Regions from separate parts of the Pseudarthrobacter equi genome, predicted to be linked through region 1. Evidence: riboswitches for the same ligand, from Rfam matches in the RefSeq annotation. Region 1 holds a riboswitch; each other region holds the start of a gene.
The links. Region 1 has a riboswitch for S-adenosylmethionine ahead of BLT71_RS08250 (bifunctional o-acetylhomoserine/o-acetylserine sulfhydrylase). Riboswitches for the same ligand answer to the same signal wherever they lie in the genome.

Region 1 (4,618 bases):
GCGGCGCGCTGGCGCTGCACAAGGATCGCGGCACCGATGCCGACGGCCAACGCGCCGTCGGTTCCATCGCCGTCGGACACCGTGCCGACCTGCACCTGCTGAACGCCCCCTCCGCGACCCATCTCGCTTACCGCCCGGGCATGCCGTTGACGTACGCTGTGTGGCGGGCCGGTGTCCGGCAACGTTAAACAGCGGAAGCATCCACCGCATTTTGACGTTAGATGATTATTTAGGGTCTGTTATGATCATGAAACGTCATCCGGAGCGGTGGCCGTTGTACCGAGAGGCCCCGCATGACCCGCACTGACCGCCTGACCGCCATCCTCGACTTGCTTGCCAGGACCGGCCAGGTGGAAGTGGATGAGATCGTCAACACCCTCGGGGTTTCGCCCGCCACTGCACGCCGCGACCTGGACAGCCTTGCCAAGCGGCGGCTGCTGACCCGCACCCGCGGCGGCGCCACCACCGGCGCCCTCGCCTACGACCTGCCCGGCCGCTACAACCGGGACGACCATGCCGAGGCGAAGGAGCAGATTGCCCGGGCCGCGTCTGCCCTGATCCGACCCGGCGCCGTCATCGGCCTGTGCGGCGGCACCACCAGCACGGCACTGGCCCAGATCCTGGCCACCCGCGAAGACCTGAACGCTCCGTCCAACCAGTCAACGCTGACCGTTGTCACCAACGCCATCAACATCGCCGGGCAACTGGCGGTACGGCCCAATATCAAGGTGATGGTGACAGGCGGCATCCTCAACCCTCGGTCCTACGAGCTGGTGGGCCCGTACACGGACATCATCATGCAGAAGGTGGTCCTGGACATCGCCTTCATCGGCGTGAACGGCATCGACCCCGAGGTGGGCCCCACCAACACGGGGGAGGGGGAAGCCTCGGTGAACGCGCTCCTGGCCAGCCGCGCCCGGGTGTCCTATGTCATTGCCGATTCCTCCAAGGTGGGGGTGCGTGCTTTCGCCACCATGGACGGCTATGACTTCACCCGCCTGATCACGGACGCCGGCATCTCGCCGCGGGACAAGGCCGCCTTCGAGGCCAAGGGCACCGAGGTCATCGTCGCCCCCGTGCCCTGACACGGCGGGGCCATCAGCCGCGGTCCAGAAACTGCGGGCAAGATGGGTACATGCTGGTTCCCTCCCGCCGCCGCCTGGCGTTCGAAGTCTGGATTGTCCTGGGCCTGTCCCTCGGCCAGTCCGCCGTGTACTCGGTAGTGCAGCTCCTGGACAAGATGACCCGGGCACCGCTGGCCGAGGGAACCTCGACGCTCAACCGGTCCCAGAGCACCCGCGAATACTTTGACCTGACCTATCAGCTCCTGGATATCTTCTTCGCCCTCGTCCCGGTCCTGCTGGTGCTGTACTTCCTGGCGGGCTCCAGGCAGGCGGCCTCCGGGGACCTTGGAGCGGGGTCCGGATCAGCCTTCACGAAACTGGGCTTCACCTTCGCCCGTCCGGGCAAGGACCTGCTCCAGGGGGTGGGCCTGGCCGCACTCATCGGCATCCCGTCGCTGGGACTCTACGCTGCCGGACGTGCCCTTGGAATCACCACCGCCATCATCCCCAGCGCCCTGGACGCCTACTGGTGGACCGTGCCGGTGCTGATCCTCTCCGCTATCCGGCACGGGATCGTGGAGGAAGTGATCGTGGTGGGCTACCTGATGGACCGCTTCGGCAAGTTCGGGTGGAGCGTGCCGCTGTCGATTGCCGTCAGTTCGGTGCTGCGCGGCAGCTACCACCTGTACCAGGGCTTCGGTCCCTTCATCGGGAACGTGGTAATGGGCATTGTCTTCGCCTGGATCTACACCCGGACCAAACGCGTCATGCCGCTGGTCATCGCGCACGCGCTGCTGGACATCGTGGCGTTCGTGGGCTTCAGCCTGTTCGGCAAGGCCGTCGGCCTGGGGTAGGCAGGTCTCGCCGGGGGAGTGGATTCGCCGGGAAACGGATTCGGCCGCTATCAGCAGGTGACGCCGTTGTCACAAGCTGATAGCGGCCGAAGCTGGTGCGGACAGGCGTCCGCGTCTGTGGTCCGGTGTGCAACCGGACCACAGGTGGAGGGTCAGAGGGTGACGGCTCCATTGGCGGTTTCGAACGTGACGGACAGGATGCCGGGGGTGCCGTGCGGGGCCACCCATTCGACAGCCACGTCCTCCAGCGGCTTCTCCACCGGCTCGCCCAGCCATTCGGTGACCCGCGAAGCGGAGCCGGCGATGGTCAGGCAGCTCATCTTGAGGCTGCTGTCATAGGCGTTGGACGGGTGCAGCGACGGGTCGCCTTGCCACTTGAGCATGTACGGGACCTGGGGGTCGGCGATGAGTCCCAGGATGCCGATCTGCTTCCACACCAGTTCCCGGCCGTCCGGGAACTTGCGGTTGCCGTTGACGGCCGCGCGGCCCAGGCGCTCCTCGAACGGGGCGAGGTCGTCCACTTCGACGCACCAGCCCATCCAGCCGCCGCCCGCCGCGGAACGGGCCCGTACGGCCTGTCCAAAGGGAGCCTTGTCCGAGGCGGGGTGGTCAAGGACCTCCACCACTTCGAGGTACTTGTGGCCCGCGAGCGGGATGATCATATTCCGGGTTCCGAACCGGGGATGTACCCCGCCTTTCACTGCCTCAACGCCGAGGGCAGATGCAATTCGTTCGGTAGTGGCCGCGAGGCCATCGTGTTCACAGGCGTAAGAGACGTGATCCATGCGCATGCCAACATCTTGGCACTTTGTGATCGGGCTCTCAGCTTAGGGTTGCCTTACTCGAAATTTCCATTTTCTTGGGGATCAGTTTTCCGCCCTGCCGGCAGCCGCGGAGACCATGTTCGTCACAATCCTGTCCGCCGCCGCCAAGGTGTTCCTACACTGGGCGCAGGTCATGAGTGCCAGCGCCAAGCCCCGGCTCGCTGGCCGGCAACCCTCCATCCGCGGTGGGGTGCCCCGGGTGAGGACCTGGTTGTCCGGCAACGGCCGGGCGGCAAGCGCGGCCCGCGGTGCTCACAGCATGCCGGGCCCATGTCAAAGGAGCCTTGAATGTCCAACGGTTGGTCCTTCGAAACCCGCCAGATCCACGCCGGCCAGGAGCCCGATGGCGCCACCGGCGCCCGGGCCCTGCCCATCTACCAGACCACCTCGTTTGTGTTCCCCAGCGCCGAAAGCGCGGCCAACCGGTTCGCCCTGGCGGAACTGGCCCCCATCTACACCCGCATCGGCAACCCCACCCAGGAGGCCGTGGAGCAGCGCATCGCCAGCCTCGAAGGGGGACTCGGCGCCCTGCTGCTCAGCTCCGGCCAGGCCGCGGAGACCTTCGCCATCCTGAACATCGCAGAGGCGGGCGACCACATCGTGGCCAGCCCCAGCCTGTACGGCGGAACCTACAACCTGTTCGCCCACACGCTGAAGAAGTTCGGCATCACCGTGACGTTCGTGGCTGACCCGGACAACCTGGACCAGTGGCGGGACGCCGTGCAGCCCAACACCAAGCTGTTCTTCGGCGAGGTGGTCTCCAACCCGCGCCAGGACGTCCTGGACATCGAAGGCATCTCCGGGGTGGCGCACCAGGCCGGCGTGCCCCTCATCGTGGACAACACCCTCTCCACGCCGTACCTGATCCGTCCCCTGGAATGGGGCGCCGACATCGTGGTCCACTCGGCCACCAAGTACCTCGGCGGGCACGGAGCGGCGATCGCCGGCGTCATCGTCGACTCAGGCAAGTTCGATTTCAGCAAGGACCCGGAACGGTTCCCGGGCTTCAACACCCCGGACCCCACCTACAACGGCCTGGTCTACGGCAGGGACCTCGGGGAAAACGGCCTCCTCGGCGCAAACCTGTCCTACATCCTCAAGGCGCGCGTCCAGCTCCTGCGGGACCTCGGCTCGGCCGTCTCGCCGTTCAACGCCTTCCTGATCGCCCAGGGCCTGGAGACGCTGAGCCTGCGCGTGGAACGCCACGTGGCCAACGCCACCGAGGTGGCCCGCTGGCTGGAACGCCGGGACGACGTCGAATCCGTCGCCTACGCAGGCCTGCCGTCCAGCCCCTGGTACGAGCGCGGCCGCAAGTACGGGCCCAAGGGGACGGGCGCCGTCGTCGCCTTCAACCTTGCCGGGGGAGCCGAAGCGGGGCAGCGGTTCGTCGACGCCCTGGAACTGCACTCGCACGTCGCCAACATCGGCGACGTCCGGTCCCTGGTGATCCACCCTGCCTCCACCACCCACAGCCAGCTGACGCCGGAACAGCAGGCGGTAGCGGGCGTGACCCCCGGCCTGGTGCGGCTGTCGGTGGGCATCGAGCACATCGATGACATCCTGGCAGACCTTGAGGCGGGCTTCCGGGCCGCCAAGGGCGCGGCCGGCTAAGCCAAAGACGTACGACGGCGGGAGGCCGGCCAGGCGGCCGGCCTCCCTTTCCGCCGGTCAGCCGTCCGGGAAAGGCAGCGCGGACCGCCAAGTCACAACCAGTCACATGCTTGGCCATCAGCGGGGGGTGTTTCGTACACTCGAACCAGGTCATGAGTGCCAGTGACAGCCCCGGCTTGCTGGCCGGCAACCCTCCTTCCGCGGCGGGGTGCCCCGGGTGAAGACCTGGCCTGCCGGTAAACGACGGCGGGCAAGCGCGTAGAAG
Region 2 (4,618 bases), 1.9 Mb from region 1:
ATTGCCCGCGGCACGGGCTCGGCTGAGCAGCGCCAGGTGCGGGAAAAGGCACTGGCCGGCCAGCCCGAGGACTTCGGCTTCGGCGCAGTGGTGAAGCACGCGGTCAGGGTGACCATGCGCGACGCCCTGGATCCTTCGGAAGTGGACACCGTTCCCGAACTGCTGCGGGTGCGGCAGTCCTAGACCGCACTGCCGGGCGGGTCGCCGTCACAACCAGGCAGGGCCCGCCGCCGGCGACGCCGTCCGTGTCCGGATCAGCGCCGCCGCAGCGGGAGCACCCTAGATCTGCTTGAGGGCCTGTTCCAGGTCTCCGATGAGGTCTTCGGCGTCCTCCAGCCCAACGGACAGGCGCACCACGCCGTCGGTCAGGCCGATCGCGGCCCTGCCCTCCGGGCCCATGGCCCGGTGCGTGGTGGTGGCCGGGTGGGTGATGAGGGACTTGGAGTCGCCCAGGTTGTTGGAGATGTCGATGACCCGCAGCGCGTCCAGCAGTGCGAACGCGGCCTCCTTGCCCGTGCGGCCGCCGGACGGTGCCAGTTCGAGCGTCAGCACCGTGCCGCCGGCCTTCATCTGCTTGGCCGCGAGCCCGTACTGCGGGTGGGACTTCAGGAGCGGGTACTTCACCCAGCTGACGGCGGGCTGCTGCTCCAACCATTCCGCGAGCCGCAGCGCCGTGGCCGAGGAGTGGCTGACGCGCAGTCCCATGGTCTCCAGGCCCTTGGCGAGCACCCAGGCGTTGAACGCGGACAGGGCGGGCCCGGTATGGCGCATCAGTTGCTTCACGGGACCGTCAATGAATTCCTTGGTACCCAGGATGGCCCCGCCCAGCACCCGGCCCTGGCCATCGATGTGTTTGGTGCCGGAGTACACAATCACGTCCGCCCCCAGCTGGCCGCAGCGCTGCAGCAGCGGAGTGGCGAAGACGTTGTCCACCACCACCGTGGCACCCGCCGCGTGCGCAAGTTCGCTGACCGCCGCGATGTCCACGATTTCCTGCATGGGATTGGAAGGAGACTCGAAGAAGACAGCGGTGGTGGGCTCGGACAGGGCGGACCGCCACTGGTCCAGGTCAGGGCCGTCGACGAACACGGTCTCCACGCCCCACCGCGGCAGGATTTCGTTGAGGATCACGAAGCAGGAGCCGAACAGCGAGCGGGCAGCCACCACCCGGTCCCCGGCAGCCAGCAGCGCGCCGAGGGCCGTGAAGACGGCGGACATGCCGGACGCCGTCGCAAAGCATGCCTCGGTGCCCTCCAGCAGGCGGAGGCGTTCCTGGAACGTGGCCACCGAGGGGTTGCCGTAGCGGGAGTAGACGAAGCGTTCGTCTTCGCCGGTGAAGGCGCGTTCGGCAGCGGCGGCGGACTCGTACACGAACCCGGAGTTGAGGAAAATCGCCTCGGACGTTTCCTGGAAGTTGGTGCGGTCCAGCCCCCCGCGGACGGCCTGGGTGTCAGGGCTCCAGCCGGCGGCATCTTCGTTGAAGGTCACTTAGTTCTTTCCGAGGTTGGTGGGCAGGCCGCGGTTCTTCCAGCCGTTGACGGTGCGTTCGCCGTAACGGTCCGGTTCGCCTTCGAAGCCTTCCAGGACGTTGTAGGAGATGAAGCCCGCCCGGGTTGCCGCCGTAGCCGCCGCAATGGAGCGCTGCCCGGAGCGGCACAGGAACAGCAGCTCGGTGCCGCGGTTCTCCGGGCCCTGCTGCTCAAGGTCGGTTATGAATTCCGGGTTGGGAATGCCGCCCGGAAACGTCCACTGGATGAACAGAGGATCGTTGTCCGTGGCCTTGGTGTCCGGGATGCCAATGTGCGCCCATTCGCCCTCAGTGCGGACATCCACCAGGATGGCGCCCTGCTCCAGTTTGGCCCAGGCCTCCTGGGGTGTCAGGTCTCCTGCGTAGCTCATGCGTGGCCCTCGCCGTCGAATTCGGGTTCTTCAGTGGCGGATTCCAGGTGGTCCACAGCGGTGGCGACGGCGGCGTCCGCGGAGGCGATGGCTGCCGGGAGCACCACGGCCTGGGCCACGATGACGCTGCTGCCGTTGAAGGTCACTGCCGGGCTGCCGTGCAGCACGTACCCTTCCGCCAGGGCAGCCGAGATCCGCTCGCAAAAGGCGCGGTCGTCCGGGCCGCTGATCAGGCGGTAGGACAATTTCTCTTCAGGGACAGGTGCGTCAGACATGACGGATCTCCTTCTCTCACGCTTGCAGCTCGAATCGGTCGATATGCCGAGTATTCACCTGAGGCACCCCGCCGTGGAAGGAGGGTTGCCGACCGGCCAGTCAGGGCTTGGCGCCGGTACTCATTACTCCCCAAAAACGTAACACCTGCCGCCGGGAGCCGCACCGCCGCCGTCGTCATCTTCCGTAACTGAACCGGAAACACAGGGTCACAGGCGTGCCGGGCGCTTTCCGGGCAGCGCCCGACGGCGGCATTGCCGCAGGTGGGCGGGTTTTACGCTGCTTCCTGCATGCATTCCCGGCGGGCTTCGACCGATAAAGTACAGGTGGGGCCGCTGCCCCATCAGGTCTTCGGCACCGGGGGGTTCCATGAGCATGCGTACATCCGCGCGACGACGCACCAAACCTTCGGTCCAATCGTTCCGCGCGGGCGCGTCGAGGGTGTGGACATTCCTTGCCGTTGTGCTTCTGGCAGCGTGTGCCGTGGTGCTGCCCGCAGGCGCCGCCAGCGCCGCCGACCTTAACCCGGACGAGGGAAAACCCCTGCTGGGCGCGGTGCTGGAGTGGGGTGAAGATTCCGCTGCCGGTTTCGCCGAACGGCTTGGAGCATCTCCCGCCGCCTACGGCCACGACCTCGCCCTGCCGTACCGCCCCTCGGAGCAGAACAACCTCCGGGGCTTCCTGGAGCAGGCGTCACTCCAGGGTTCGCATGCGATGTTCACTGTGAAGCCCACTGTGCCGCTCGACCAGATTGATGACGCTGCCGCAGCGTCCTTTGCCGCGGAAGTGCGGCGGCTGACATCGGGTTTCACCGGGCAGGTGCTGATCCGTTTTGCCCCGGATATGAATGCCAGCTGGGTGGAATGGGGCCAGCAACCCGGCGCGTACCGGGACGCCTTCCGTGCGGTGTCCGCGGCGTTCAAGAAGTCCGACGGCGGTCCGCTGATGGTGTGGGAGCCGTACCTTGGCAAGGACTATCCCTTCGCCCGGAGCCGGAACGCGGCAGCACCCGGCAGCGGGGGTTTCGCATTGCTCGACACCAACGGTGACGGAACCTGGGACGGGGCGGACAGCGCCTACGGACCGTACTACCCCGGCGACGACGCCGTGGACTGGGTGGGCCTGACCGCCTTCCACGACGATACGGCCGGCGGGGCGGCGGTGAACACGGTACCCAGGGCGGGCGAGCTGCGGGAGATGCTCACAGCCTCCGGCGGGGAAAACTTCTACAGGGACTATTCAGCCGGGCGCGGCAAGCCGTTCGTGCTGCAGACCGCCGCGTTCTACAGCCCGTCCTCCGGAGGCGCCTCCGAAGTGGACGTCAAGGCCGGCTGGTTCGACCAGGTGGTGGGGGCCGCCACGTCCGCCGAGTTCCAGAAGACTGCGCTGGTGGTGTGGGACGAACGGACCAGCACCCGGGACACTGGAGTGGCGAGCATCAGTTGGCTGCTGACCGGCAACTCTGCCGTGGCCGAGGCTGCCCACGCGCGGCTGAAGGATTCGTCAATGGTCACCGGACCCGTCACGGAAGTAGGCACAGGCGGCAGCTATGTCCGGGCCAACACCCTGACGGGCGCCGCAGCCTGGACAGTGGGCGCGGCGCTGATCCTCCTGCTGGTGGCACTGTGGCAGGTTCCCCGCAGGGTGAACGCCGCTACCGCCTGGGGCTACGCCGACCCCTCCAAGCGGGATTCCCGGGTGGACCTGCTCCGCGGCATGGCCATCGTCTTCGTGGTGGTCAACCACTTGGGCATGACATCGCTGTTCCAGCTGCTGACCCAGGAGGCAGTTGGCTTCGTCAGCGGCGCAGAACTGTTCGTGCTGTTCTCCGGGCTGGTGGTGGGCATGGTCTACGGCCCCCGGGTGCGCGAGGACTTCGGCACCGTGCTGGACCTGACGTCCCGCCGCGCCGGCAAGCTGTACCTGACGGCGCTGGTGGTCCTGATCGGCGTCTTCCTGGTTTCGCTCCTCCCCATTTTCCGGACCGAGGCGCTCACCACTTTCGTGGACCAGGGGACCGGCGGGGCCGGCCACCAGGGCGCCGGCCGCACCTACGACCTGTATGCGGGGATGGAATCCCTCTTCCAGTTCCCGGTGCCGCCACAGATTCTTCCTGCCGTCCTCCTGCTGCAGTTCGGGCCGTGGCAGTTCAACGTCATGGGCCTGTACGTGGTGCTGCTGCTGGTCAGCCCGCTGATCCTCGCAGCGCTCAGCCGCGGCAAGGCCGTCTGGGTGCTGGCCGCAACGCTGGGGCTCTACGCGGTCGGCTCCATCACCCGCTTCCGGCTCCTGCCGTCGCAGTTCGAGGATTCGTTCCCGCTGCTTGTCTGGCAGGTGCTGTTCGTTATCGGGCTCGTGGCGGGCTACCACCGGCGGACCATCGTGGCGTGGCTGTCTGCGAGGACGTGGCTGGTAGTGGCTTGCACCGCCGTCGCGCTGCTGTTCG
Region 3 (4,618 bases), 1.2 Mb from region 1:
GCCTTCCACCAGGGAATCCTGCTGTGTTGCGCCTTGCTGGCCGCCGCACTGCTGGCCGGAGGGGCGGACGCCGGGCGGATCGCTGTGGCGGCACGCAAGGCGAGGGCCGCCGTCGCACGCTCCGGAAAGGAAAGTACGACGACGGCCCGCGCCGCAGTGCCCGGCGCACCGCTGCCTGCCACGTCGGTGTCCCGCGGCTCAGTTCCCGTCGACTCAGTTCCTATCGACTGAGTTTCTAGTGACTAGGTTCTTTGGCGGGTGGCGCCTGTCGGTGCCGGGATCGGTGCCGGGCCAGGTTCCCCGGCCCAGGGAATCGGCGGACGCCTAGCTAGCGGTGTCGACGGGCCCGGTGGTCGGTACACCGGCGTCGCGCAGGGCGGGGAAACCGCCGTCAACGTGCACCGCGTTGGCGTAACCGAGCAGCTCAAGTTTCCGTGCAACCGGGCCGGAGCCGTTCACGGAGCCGCAGAACACCACGATCTTCTGGTCCGTGCCCTCAACCTGCGCCAGGCGTTTGTCCGAACCGGGGCCGAAATCCTCCTCCACGCGCCCGCGGTCCACCACCAGTGCTCCCGGGACTGCCCCGGTGCTGTTGCGTCCGGCGTCGCTGCGGACGTCAACCAGCAATGCACCGCCGGCAATCAGTTGGGCGGCTTCTGCGGCCGTGACGAGCTGGGTGTCTGTTTCGGTTTCAGTGGTCATGACTTTTCCTTCTCGTGTGTGGATGGTGATGGGACAAACTTCAGGCCAGGCCCCACTCGGCAGCCAGCAGTTCGTAGGAGCGCACGCGGTGCCGGTGGTTGTGGGCGATGGTGGTGATCAACAGTTCCTGGGCGCCCGTGGCGTGCTGCAGGTCGCGTAATTGGTCCGCCACCTGCGCCGCGCCGCCCACGAACCGCGTTTCCACCCGGTCCCGGATGAGGTCCGGAGCCCCGGTTTCGGGTGCGGCTGCCTGCGCATCCAGGCGGCCGCCGTCACTGGGTGCGGGGTAGGGGATGGCGCCGTGGCCGGTGCGGATGCTGTGCACCCAGGCGGCATAACCGGCACCAAGGGTGCGGGCGGTCTGCCCGTCATCGGCCACCAGGACGTCCGCGGAGACGGTGACGTATGGCTCCGCCAGCGCGGCCGACGGCTTGAAATGGGCCCGGTACTCGGCCACCGAATCCAGCACGGTGGCGGGGGAGACGTGGTAGTTCGCCCCGAACGGCAGGCCGAGCTTCCCGGCCAGGCGGGCGCTGGGACCGGCCGTTGAACCATGGATCCAGAACTGGGGCGTGGTGCCCCGCGCCGGAGTGACAGTGATTTCCTCGCCGTGCCGGGTCCGGAAGCCGCCGGTGAAGAACCCGATCACGTCCTGGACGTCGCTTTCGAAGTTGTCCGCGTCGCCGGGTTCGCGGCCCAGGAGTTCGGCCTGGAGGCGGAACTTCCGCGGGAGGACGGAATTGAAGAGCCGCCGGGCCGCCGGGACCAGGAGCCCGTCCACCACCCGGGCTCCCTCGTCCGGTTGCGCCGGAGCGCCCGCGCCGGCTGAGCCCGCATGAAGCGCGGTGCCGTCCGCACCAGCACCAGCACCGCCCGCACCCGCGCCGGAGCCGTAAACGGCGGAGGCGGGCTCCGCCGTCGTCCGTCCTGCACCCGTCGAATCCGCGGCCGGCGTGCTGGGCTGTCCTGACCGTCCGAACCCCAGGTCCAGCCGGTCCGGGTACACGGCCGCGAGCGTGCCGAGATTCTCCGCCACCTGCAGAGGCCGGTAGTTACCCAGGATGGTGGCGGCCGTGCCCACGCGGATGGTCCGGGTAGCCGCGGCAACCAGGGCGGAGAGCACGTGCGGGGCGGAACCGGCGACGCCGGGGTTCAGGTGGTGCTCGGCCAGCCAGAAGCGGTGGTAGCCAAGGCCCTCGGCCGCTACAGCAAGGTCAATGCTGTTGCGCAGCGCGTTACCGGCCGACTGCCCGGCAGGGACTGGACTGAGATCGAGTACTGACAGGGGGACAGCGGAAGCGGTAGGCATGGCATGACCCTACGAGCCTGCCCACCCGGTCCCAAGCGGCCCTGTCACCGGGCTAAACCCGGGGAAACAGGCCGTCACGGAGCCCGCTTCCGGGTGTGGGCCGAAGAGCCCAGATGACGCCAAAAACCGCTGTTTGACGCGGGATTTCCTGCGTTGACGCCGCGCGACAACCGCGTTTGTCAACGCATTGGACCGGCTCCTACATTCAAGCCATAGGTCAAGAGTCAGCACGCCAAGGACCGGCTGGTGCTGCGGCAACCCTCAGGCATTTTGTGGCGGGGTGCTCCGGAAACAGACCTGGCCGCCCCGCGGCAAGTGAATGTCGTCCCGGCCGCCCTGCGGCCCTGAAGAAGGAAACCATGGCTTCAACACCTGTACCTGAACTGCGCTCCAAAATAGTGGCGCTCGAGCTCGATGGCGACGGCGCCCACCCGGCTGCGTGGCGCCGCGCCGCCCACCTTCCCGGCGCCCTGCTGGGCGGCGGCCGGATACGGGAAACCGTGCAGGCCGCGGACATCGCAGGCTTCCACCTGGCCACCTTCCGCGATTCCCGCGTACTGGATGCCGGCAGCACCGGCATCGCGGGCCGGATCGACGCCGTGCAGCGCGCGGCCTTCGCGGCTCCGCTGACCCGCTCCCTCGGCCTGGTTCCCGAAGCGGGAACGCTGTTTACCGAGCCGTTCCATGTGGCCACGCAGTTGGCCAGCCTGGACTACTCCTCCCACGGCCGGGCCGGCTGGCTGGTCAGCGCCGCCAACGAACCCGCCGAGGCACAGTCCGTGGGCCGCGAGGCACTCGCCGAAGCCGATGTCCTGGCCGAGGCAGCGGACGTGGTGGAGGCCGGCCGCCGGCTCTGGGATTCCTGGGAGGACGGCGCTGTCATCCGGGACGCAGCCACCGGCCGTTACCTGGACCGGGATAAGCTCCACTACGCCGACTTTGACGGTGACAGATTCTCCGTGAAGGGCCCGTCCATCATTCCCCGCCCGCTGCAGGGCCAGCTGGTGGTCTTCGCACCGGCGGACCTGATCCCCGCCGTCGAAGCGGATGTGGCGCTCGCCGCCGCCGGTTCCGTTGACGGACTGGCGGCCGCGGCGACTGCGGCAGCAGCGGCCGGAACCCCGCGCACCCTGGTGGAGCTCGACGTCGTCCTCGACTCCCGTGGCCAGGCCGCGGCGGAGCGCCTCGCGGAGCTTGATGCGTACGAACCCTGGCAGGGCGGCGCCAGGTACGTCGGCAGTGCGGCAGGGCTCGTCGAGCTGCTGGTCGAGCTGTTCCGGGCAGCCGACGGCGTCCGGCTCCACCCCGCCGTCCTGGACGTTGACCTGCCCGAACTGGCCGCCCAGGTGCTGCCGGAACTGCGCCGTGCCGGTGTGGCCGCACCGCGCACCGGAACCACCCTCCGCGAAACCTTCGGCCTTCCCCGCCCCGCCAACCGCTACGCCGCGGCCTGAAAGAGAGCATCATGAGCACCCACCACCGCCCCGCCGGCAACGGCCAGATCCAGTTCGGCGTCTTCTTCCAGGGCGTCAACCACACCACCGTCTGGAAGACTCCGGAGAGCGGGTCCCAAACGGACTTCGAATCCTTCCGCCGGGTGGCCCAGACGGCGGAGCGCGGCCTCTTCTCCGCGTTCTTCCTCGGCGAGGGACTGCGCCTGCGCGAGCACCTGGGCCGCATCCACGACCTCGACGTCGCCGGCCGCCCCGATGCCCAGACAGCCCTCGCGGCCCTGGCCGCCGTCACCACCAACATCGGCCTGGTGGCCACCCAGAACACCACCTACAACGATCCCGCAGACCTGGCGCACCGCCTGGCCAGCCTGGACCTGCTCTCCGGCGGGCGGGCGGCCTGGAACATCGTCACCACGGACAACGCCTGGACCGGTGCCAACTTCCGGCGCGGCGGGTTCCTCAAGCACGAGGACCGCTACATCCGGGCCGAGGCCTTCGTCCAGACAGCCAAAGCGATCTGGGATTCCTGGGCCGACGGCGCAATCGCCGGGTCCCGGGATGCCGGGCGCTGGCTAGAAGAAGGCAGCATCACACCCGTCCGGCGCACGGACGCAAGTTTCGACGTCGACATCACCGGCCGCCTGCCGCGCTCCTCACAGCACCATCCGGTGCTCTTCCAGGCCGGCGACTCGGCGGACGGGCGGGACTTCGCCGTCCGGAACGCCGACGTGATCTTCTCCCGGCACGCCGAGCTCGAGGACGCCAAAAGGTTCCGCGAGGACATCGTGGCGCGCACCCTCAAGGCTGGCCGACCCGCCGACGACGTGAAGATCTTCCCCGGCCAGGAGTTCATCCTTGGCGCCACCGAGGCCGAGGCGGAGGAGAAGCACCAATGGGTCCGCGAACAGCAGGTGGGCCCCGAGACGTCCATCGCGTATCTGGAACAGTTCTGGGGCCGGACCCTCACCGATTACGACCCCGACGGTCCGCTTCCCGAAACGGACCCCGTCGTGGACGTCACCAACCCCACCCGCGGCAACGCCTTCCACGGCGCAAGCGCCAAGGAACTCGCGGCCCAGTGGCGCGCGGAGGCCAAGGACAAGGGCCAGTCCATCCGCCAGTTCGTCGCCGCACGCTCCCGGCTCAACGGCCG
Region 4 (4,618 bases), 1.2 Mb from region 1:
ACTTCATCCCAGCTGTAGCCCAGCTGCTGGACAAGGTACGTTTCGATGAGCCGGTGGCGGCGCACCATGGACAGCGCAAGCCGGAGCCCGGCATCCGTGAGGGTAATTGCGCTGTAGGGCTTGTGGTCCACCAGCCCCTGGTCCTTCAGCTTGCGGACCATCTCCGAAACTGAGGAATTTGCCACTCCCAGGCGCTGCGCCAGCTGCGAGGACGTGATGGGCTTGTCCTGCCATTCAGTGAACGAATAGACCACCTTGACGTAGTCCTCAATGGAGGAGGAGGGCGCGCTGGTCTTCACAGTTCAAGCCTACCCGTTGGCGGGACGCGGCCGGGATCCGCGTGTCACGCGCGGACGGCGCGCCAGGACAACGTCAGGTACGGCAGGCTGAGTTCTTCACCCTCGGCGTGCCCCAGATGTTCGTGGAGGTACCAGGTGAGGTTGGCCAGGACCTTGGCACGGGTCTGTTCATTGGCCCGCAGGTAATAGCTCCGGGATTTGGTCAGTTCCATCAGGTCGGCCGGCGTGACAGGATCCTGCCAACGGGTCACGTGACCTTCGAGGCCCTCGAATTCGGGGCCTACCAGCGGCCGCTGTCCGGGCTTGTAGACGTCCCCGGCATGCATGATGCGGGAAAGCCGGTGCACCCACGGCACTGAGGTGTCCAGCTGGTTCCACACCAGTCCCAGCGTTCCCTGCGGGCGGAGGACCCTGGCCAGTTCCGTGCTGGCCGCGAGGGCGTCGCACCAGTGCCAGGCCTGGGCAACGCTGACGACGTCGAAACTTGAGTCCTCGAGCCCGGTGGCCTCGGCAGTGCCGCGCAGGGCTGCAACGGCCGGGTATTGGCCGGACAGTTGCGCGAGCATGTCCGCGGACGGGTCGACGGCGGTTACGGACAATCCCAGCGCCAGCAGCAGGTCGGTAAATTTTCCCGTCCCGGCACCGACGTCGAGCGCATCATGGGCGCCCGCGGGCACCAGCCACTGCGCGGATTCCGCCGGGTACCCCGGACGGACCCTGTCATAGTGCTTGCCGCCGTCCTGGAAGCTCTGGCCGAGCTCACGGCGCCGCCCGTGATCGAGTTTGGGCCCACCCCGAACCACGTACGGCCTCCTTCAGCTGATTCCCTGCGGGTACCGTCCGAATTTACCGCATGCACCCGGGTGCGGGCTTCTGGCCGTCAGTCGTCGAGGCAGGGAGCTGCGCCGGCAGTTCCCGGGGTGTTCGGTGCCCAGTGGGGGTAGGTCCTGGTGTCGTTGGCCGGCACCCATCGTCCGGCATCCACTACGTAGTCCCAGCCGAGCCCGTCCCGGCGGAGCTTTTCAATGCCTGCGAGGAGCCGCTGGGCATCTTCGAGCCGGGAGCCGACTCCGAAGCTTGCCCGCAGCGATCCCGATGGCAGGCCGAGGCGCTTCAGCAGCGGGTGGGCGCAGAAACGGCCATCACGGAGTCCCACACCGTGCTCGGCGGACAGGTACGCGGCTACCAGGCCGGCGTCGTAACCCGCCACCGAGAAGTTCACTACCCCGATGGTGTCTTTGTCAGGATCGGTGTCCTTGAAGATCTGGTGCACCGTGACGCCGTCGATCGCCTGCAGGCCTTCCACCAGGTAGGAACGGATGGCCGACTCGTGGGCGTGCCAGCGGTCCTGGTCCAGGCCCGCGATAACCTGTGTTGCCCGCGCCAGGGTAGCGGCGCCCAGCACGTTCGGGGAGCCGCCCTCATGGCGGGCCGGGCCAGTGGCCCAGCTGACGCCGTCGAGCCTTGCTTCCTTGACGGCGCCGCCGCCGGCAAGGTGCGGGGTACCAGCGTCGAGCCAGTCCGGGCGGCCCACCAGGACGCCGGCGCCAAAGGGTGCGTAGAGCTTGTGCCCGGAGAAGGCAAGGTAGTCGACGTCGTCGGCGCTGATGTCGACGCGGCGGTGCGGCGCCAGCTGGGCCGCGTCCACCACGATGCGGGCACCGTACCGGTGGGCGAGGGCGGCGAGCTCACGGATGGGAAGGATTTCGCCGGTGACGTTGGAGGCGCCGGTGACGGCCAGCAGGCTGACGCCGCCCTGCTCAAGCTCGGCGCGCACCGAATCGATGGTCCCGGCGATCGTGTCGGCCGCAACGATGCTCCGGTGGGGGACACCCTGCCACGGCAGCAGGTTGGCATGGTGTTCGATGTCCAGGTAGAGGACATCCCCTGCGGGGCGCCCGTCCGTGGTGGGCAGGCAACCTGCCAGGAGGTTAAGGGAATCGGTGGTGTTCCTGGTGAAGATGACGGAATCGTCGGGGCGTCCGCCGACGAACTCGCGGACGATGTTGCGCGCGTTCTCGTAAACGGACGTGCTGATCTGCGAAGCGTAGCCGGCGCCGCGGTGGACGCTGGCGTAGAACGGCAGGATCTCGTTGAGGTAGGCCGACACCACGGTCAGGGCCGGGGCGGACGCCCCGTAGTCGAGGTTGGCGTAGCGGACGTGGCCACCTGAGATCAACGGGGCCAGGATTTCAGCGCCGGTAACCGCTGAAAGCGGACGTCCGGCGGCGGCCAGGCGTTCGTCAGGGACGTTTTCGGCCGCGATGGCGGTAATGGGGGAGTCGACGGCAGTAGTCATGGAGACCTCACTTCAGGACAGGACTCCGGCAGTGCTGGAATCCGCGCTTGCCGCATCCGCTCCGGACCGGCCTGGTCGTCACCCGGGGCACCCCACCGCGAATGGAGGGTTGCCGGCCAGCAAACCGGGGTTTAGCGCTGGCACTCGTGACCTGGATAAAACCTTAGAACATCCGGCGGCCCCGTCTGAAGCCGGGAGGATTGTTAAGGGTTTTGTTACGTGCGGCCCGGAAACGGGACTTTCTTCGAAGATTACGACGGCGGGCGCCACCTTTCGGAGGCGCCCGCGGTCGATTGTTCGGGAGGAGGCCGGCCTACAGCAGGTCGTCCAGGCCGGGGTTCAGCCGGTGCAGCACTTCGGTGTGCAGGATGGAATTGGTGGCCAGGGCGTTCCCGCCGAATGGGCCGTCCTCGCCTTCGAGGGAGGTGAAACGGCCGCCGGCCTCCACCACGATGGGCACGAGGGCGGCCATGTCATAGAGGTTCAGTTCGGGCTCGCAGGCGATGTCCACGGACCCTTCGGCCACCATGCAGTAGGACCAGAAATCGCCGTAGGCGCGCGTGCGCCAGACGTCCTCAGTCAGGCCCAGGAAGTCGTCAAGGTTGCCGCGTTCCTTCCAGCCACCCAGGCTGGAATAGGACAGCGAAGCGTCGGACAGGGTAGAAACGTCCGAGACCCGGAGCCGGGTGGCCGACGCAAGGGAACGGCCCATGTAGGCCCCCATGCCTTTGGCGGCCCACCACCGCTTTCCCAGGGCGGGTGCGCTGACGACGCCCACTACCGGCTCGCCCTCATCAACCAGGGCGATGAGCGTGGCCCAGACGGGAACACCGCGGACGAAGTTCTTGGTGCCGTCGATGGGATCGATGATCCACCGCCGGGAGCCGTGGCCGGTGCTGCCGAACTCTTCACCCAGCACGGCGTCGCGTGGCCGGGAGCGTGAGAGCTGGCCGCGGATGGCTTCCTCGGCGGCCTTGTCCGCATCGGTGACAGGCGTCAGGTCTGGCTTGGTCTCCACGTGGAGGTCCTGCGCCTTGAAGCGGCTCATGGTCTGGTCATCCACGGAATCGGCCAGGACATGGGCCAGCCGCAGGTCGTCGTTATAGGTCGAAGCGGGTTGGATCATGGTTCCAAACTACCGTCTGGCGCCGGTTCTGCCGGGAGGTCGGCCGTGCCGGTTGGCGCTGTCAGCTGATGGTGCCGAGCTCCTTGGCCTCCTGGGCTTCCATCCTGGGATCCGCGCCCAGGAGCCGGCGGAGCGAAGCCAGGCGTGCTTCGCCGGTGGGTCCTGCGTGTCCGCCGGCCACCCAGGCGTCGAGCCCGCAGTTGACGGCAGTGGCGGTGTGCTTGCAGCCGCGTTCGCAATCATCAGTGCCCGGCGAAAGATCCGGGAACGACCTCAGGATCCGGTCCGGATCCACATGGGCAAGGCCAAATGACCGGATGCCTGGGGTGTCGATGATCCAGCTGCCGGGAGGGGCGTCGGCCAGGCGCAGGGCAAGGGCCGACGACGACGTGTGCCGTCCCCGTCCCGTTACCGCGTTCACGCCGCCGGTGGCCCGTTCAGCGCCGGTCAGGGCGTTCACCATGGTTGATTTACCGACGCCGGAGTGCCCCAGCATTACGGTGACCTTGCCGCCCAGGTGTGCCCTGAGCCCGGCAACGGCGTCACTGTCCAGCCGGGCCGACAACCCGTCATCGGAGCGGGCGTCGATGCCTGACGCCTCCAGGTCGGCGGTCCGGCTGATGATGACCGGGAAATCAAGGTGCGTGTAGTTGGCCAGGAACTCGCCGGGATCCTTCACGTCCGCCTTGGTGACCAGCAGGATCGGCTCAATGCCGGCGTCGTACGCTGCCACGAGGGCGCGGTCGATGAATCCTGTGCGGGGTTCGGGGTTTGCTGCTGCCACCACCACCACCAGCTGGTCGGCGTTGGCCACGACGGCACGTTCAATGGGGTCAGTGTCGTCTGCACTGCGGCGCAGGAGGGTGGTGCGGTCCTGGATTTTGACGAGCCGCG

Region 2: another riboswitch for S-adenosylmethionine. It lies ahead of BLT71_RS20085 (DUF1737 domain-containing protein); the one in region 1 lies ahead of BLT71_RS08250 (bifunctional o-acetylhomoserine/o-acetylserine sulfhydrylase).
Region 3: another riboswitch for S-adenosylmethionine. It lies ahead of BLT71_RS02770 (LLM class flavin-dependent oxidoreductase); the one in region 1 lies ahead of BLT71_RS08250 (bifunctional o-acetylhomoserine/o-acetylserine sulfhydrylase).
Region 4: another riboswitch for S-adenosylmethionine. It lies ahead of BLT71_RS13745 (aminotransferase class V-fold PLP-dependent enzyme); the one in region 1 lies ahead of BLT71_RS08250 (bifunctional o-acetylhomoserine/o-acetylserine sulfhydrylase).

The regions. Positions count from the first base shown of each region.
Region 1 is NZ_LT629779.1:1,833,878-1,838,495, forward strand. It holds gene BLT71_RS08230 (amidohydrolase family protein) at 1-188, shown strand, start outside; gene BLT71_RS08235 (DeoR/GlpR family DNA-binding transcription regulator) at 294-1,085, shown strand; gene BLT71_RS08240 (CPBP family intramembrane glutamic endopeptidase) at 1,136-1,918, shown strand; gene BLT71_RS08245 (VOC family protein) at 2,071-2,709, opposite strand; SAM riboswitch class IV at 2,872-2,987, shown strand; gene BLT71_RS08250 (bifunctional o-acetylhomoserine/o-acetylserine sulfhydrylase) at 3,031-4,353, shown strand; SAM riboswitch class IV at 4,502-4,616, shown strand.
Region 2 is NZ_LT629779.1:4,422,785-4,427,402, reverse strand. It holds gene BLT71_RS20100 (glutamate--cysteine ligase 2) at 1-183, shown strand, start outside; gene BLT71_RS20095 (O-succinylhomoserine sulfhydrylase) at 280-1,488, opposite strand; gene BLT71_RS20090 (rhodanese-like domain-containing protein) at 1,489-1,899, opposite strand; gene BLT71_RS20085 (DUF1737 domain-containing protein) at 1,896-2,174, opposite strand; SAM riboswitch class IV at 2,188-2,302, opposite strand; gene opgC (OpgC domain-containing protein) at 2,542-4,618, shown strand, end outside.
Region 3 is NZ_LT629779.1:616,885-621,502, forward strand. It holds gene BLT71_RS02755 (MFS transporter) at 1-231, shown strand, start outside; gene BLT71_RS02760 (rhodanese-like domain-containing protein) at 325-702, opposite strand; gene BLT71_RS02765 (LLM class flavin-dependent oxidoreductase) at 743-2,011, opposite strand; SAM riboswitch class IV at 2,227-2,335, shown strand; gene BLT71_RS02770 (LLM class flavin-dependent oxidoreductase) at 2,371-3,465, shown strand; gene BLT71_RS02775 (NtaA/DmoA family FMN-dependent monooxygenase) at 3,477-4,618, shown strand, end outside.
Region 4 is NZ_LT629779.1:3,045,206-3,049,823, reverse strand. It holds gene BLT71_RS13755 (metal-dependent transcriptional regulator) at 1-299, opposite strand, end outside; gene BLT71_RS13750 (class I SAM-dependent methyltransferase) at 344-1,102, opposite strand; gene BLT71_RS13745 (aminotransferase class V-fold PLP-dependent enzyme) at 1,180-2,598, opposite strand; SAM riboswitch class IV at 2,637-2,750, opposite strand; gene hisN (histidinol-phosphatase) at 2,912-3,724, opposite strand; gene rsgA (ribosome small subunit-dependent GTPase A) at 3,786-4,618, opposite strand, start outside.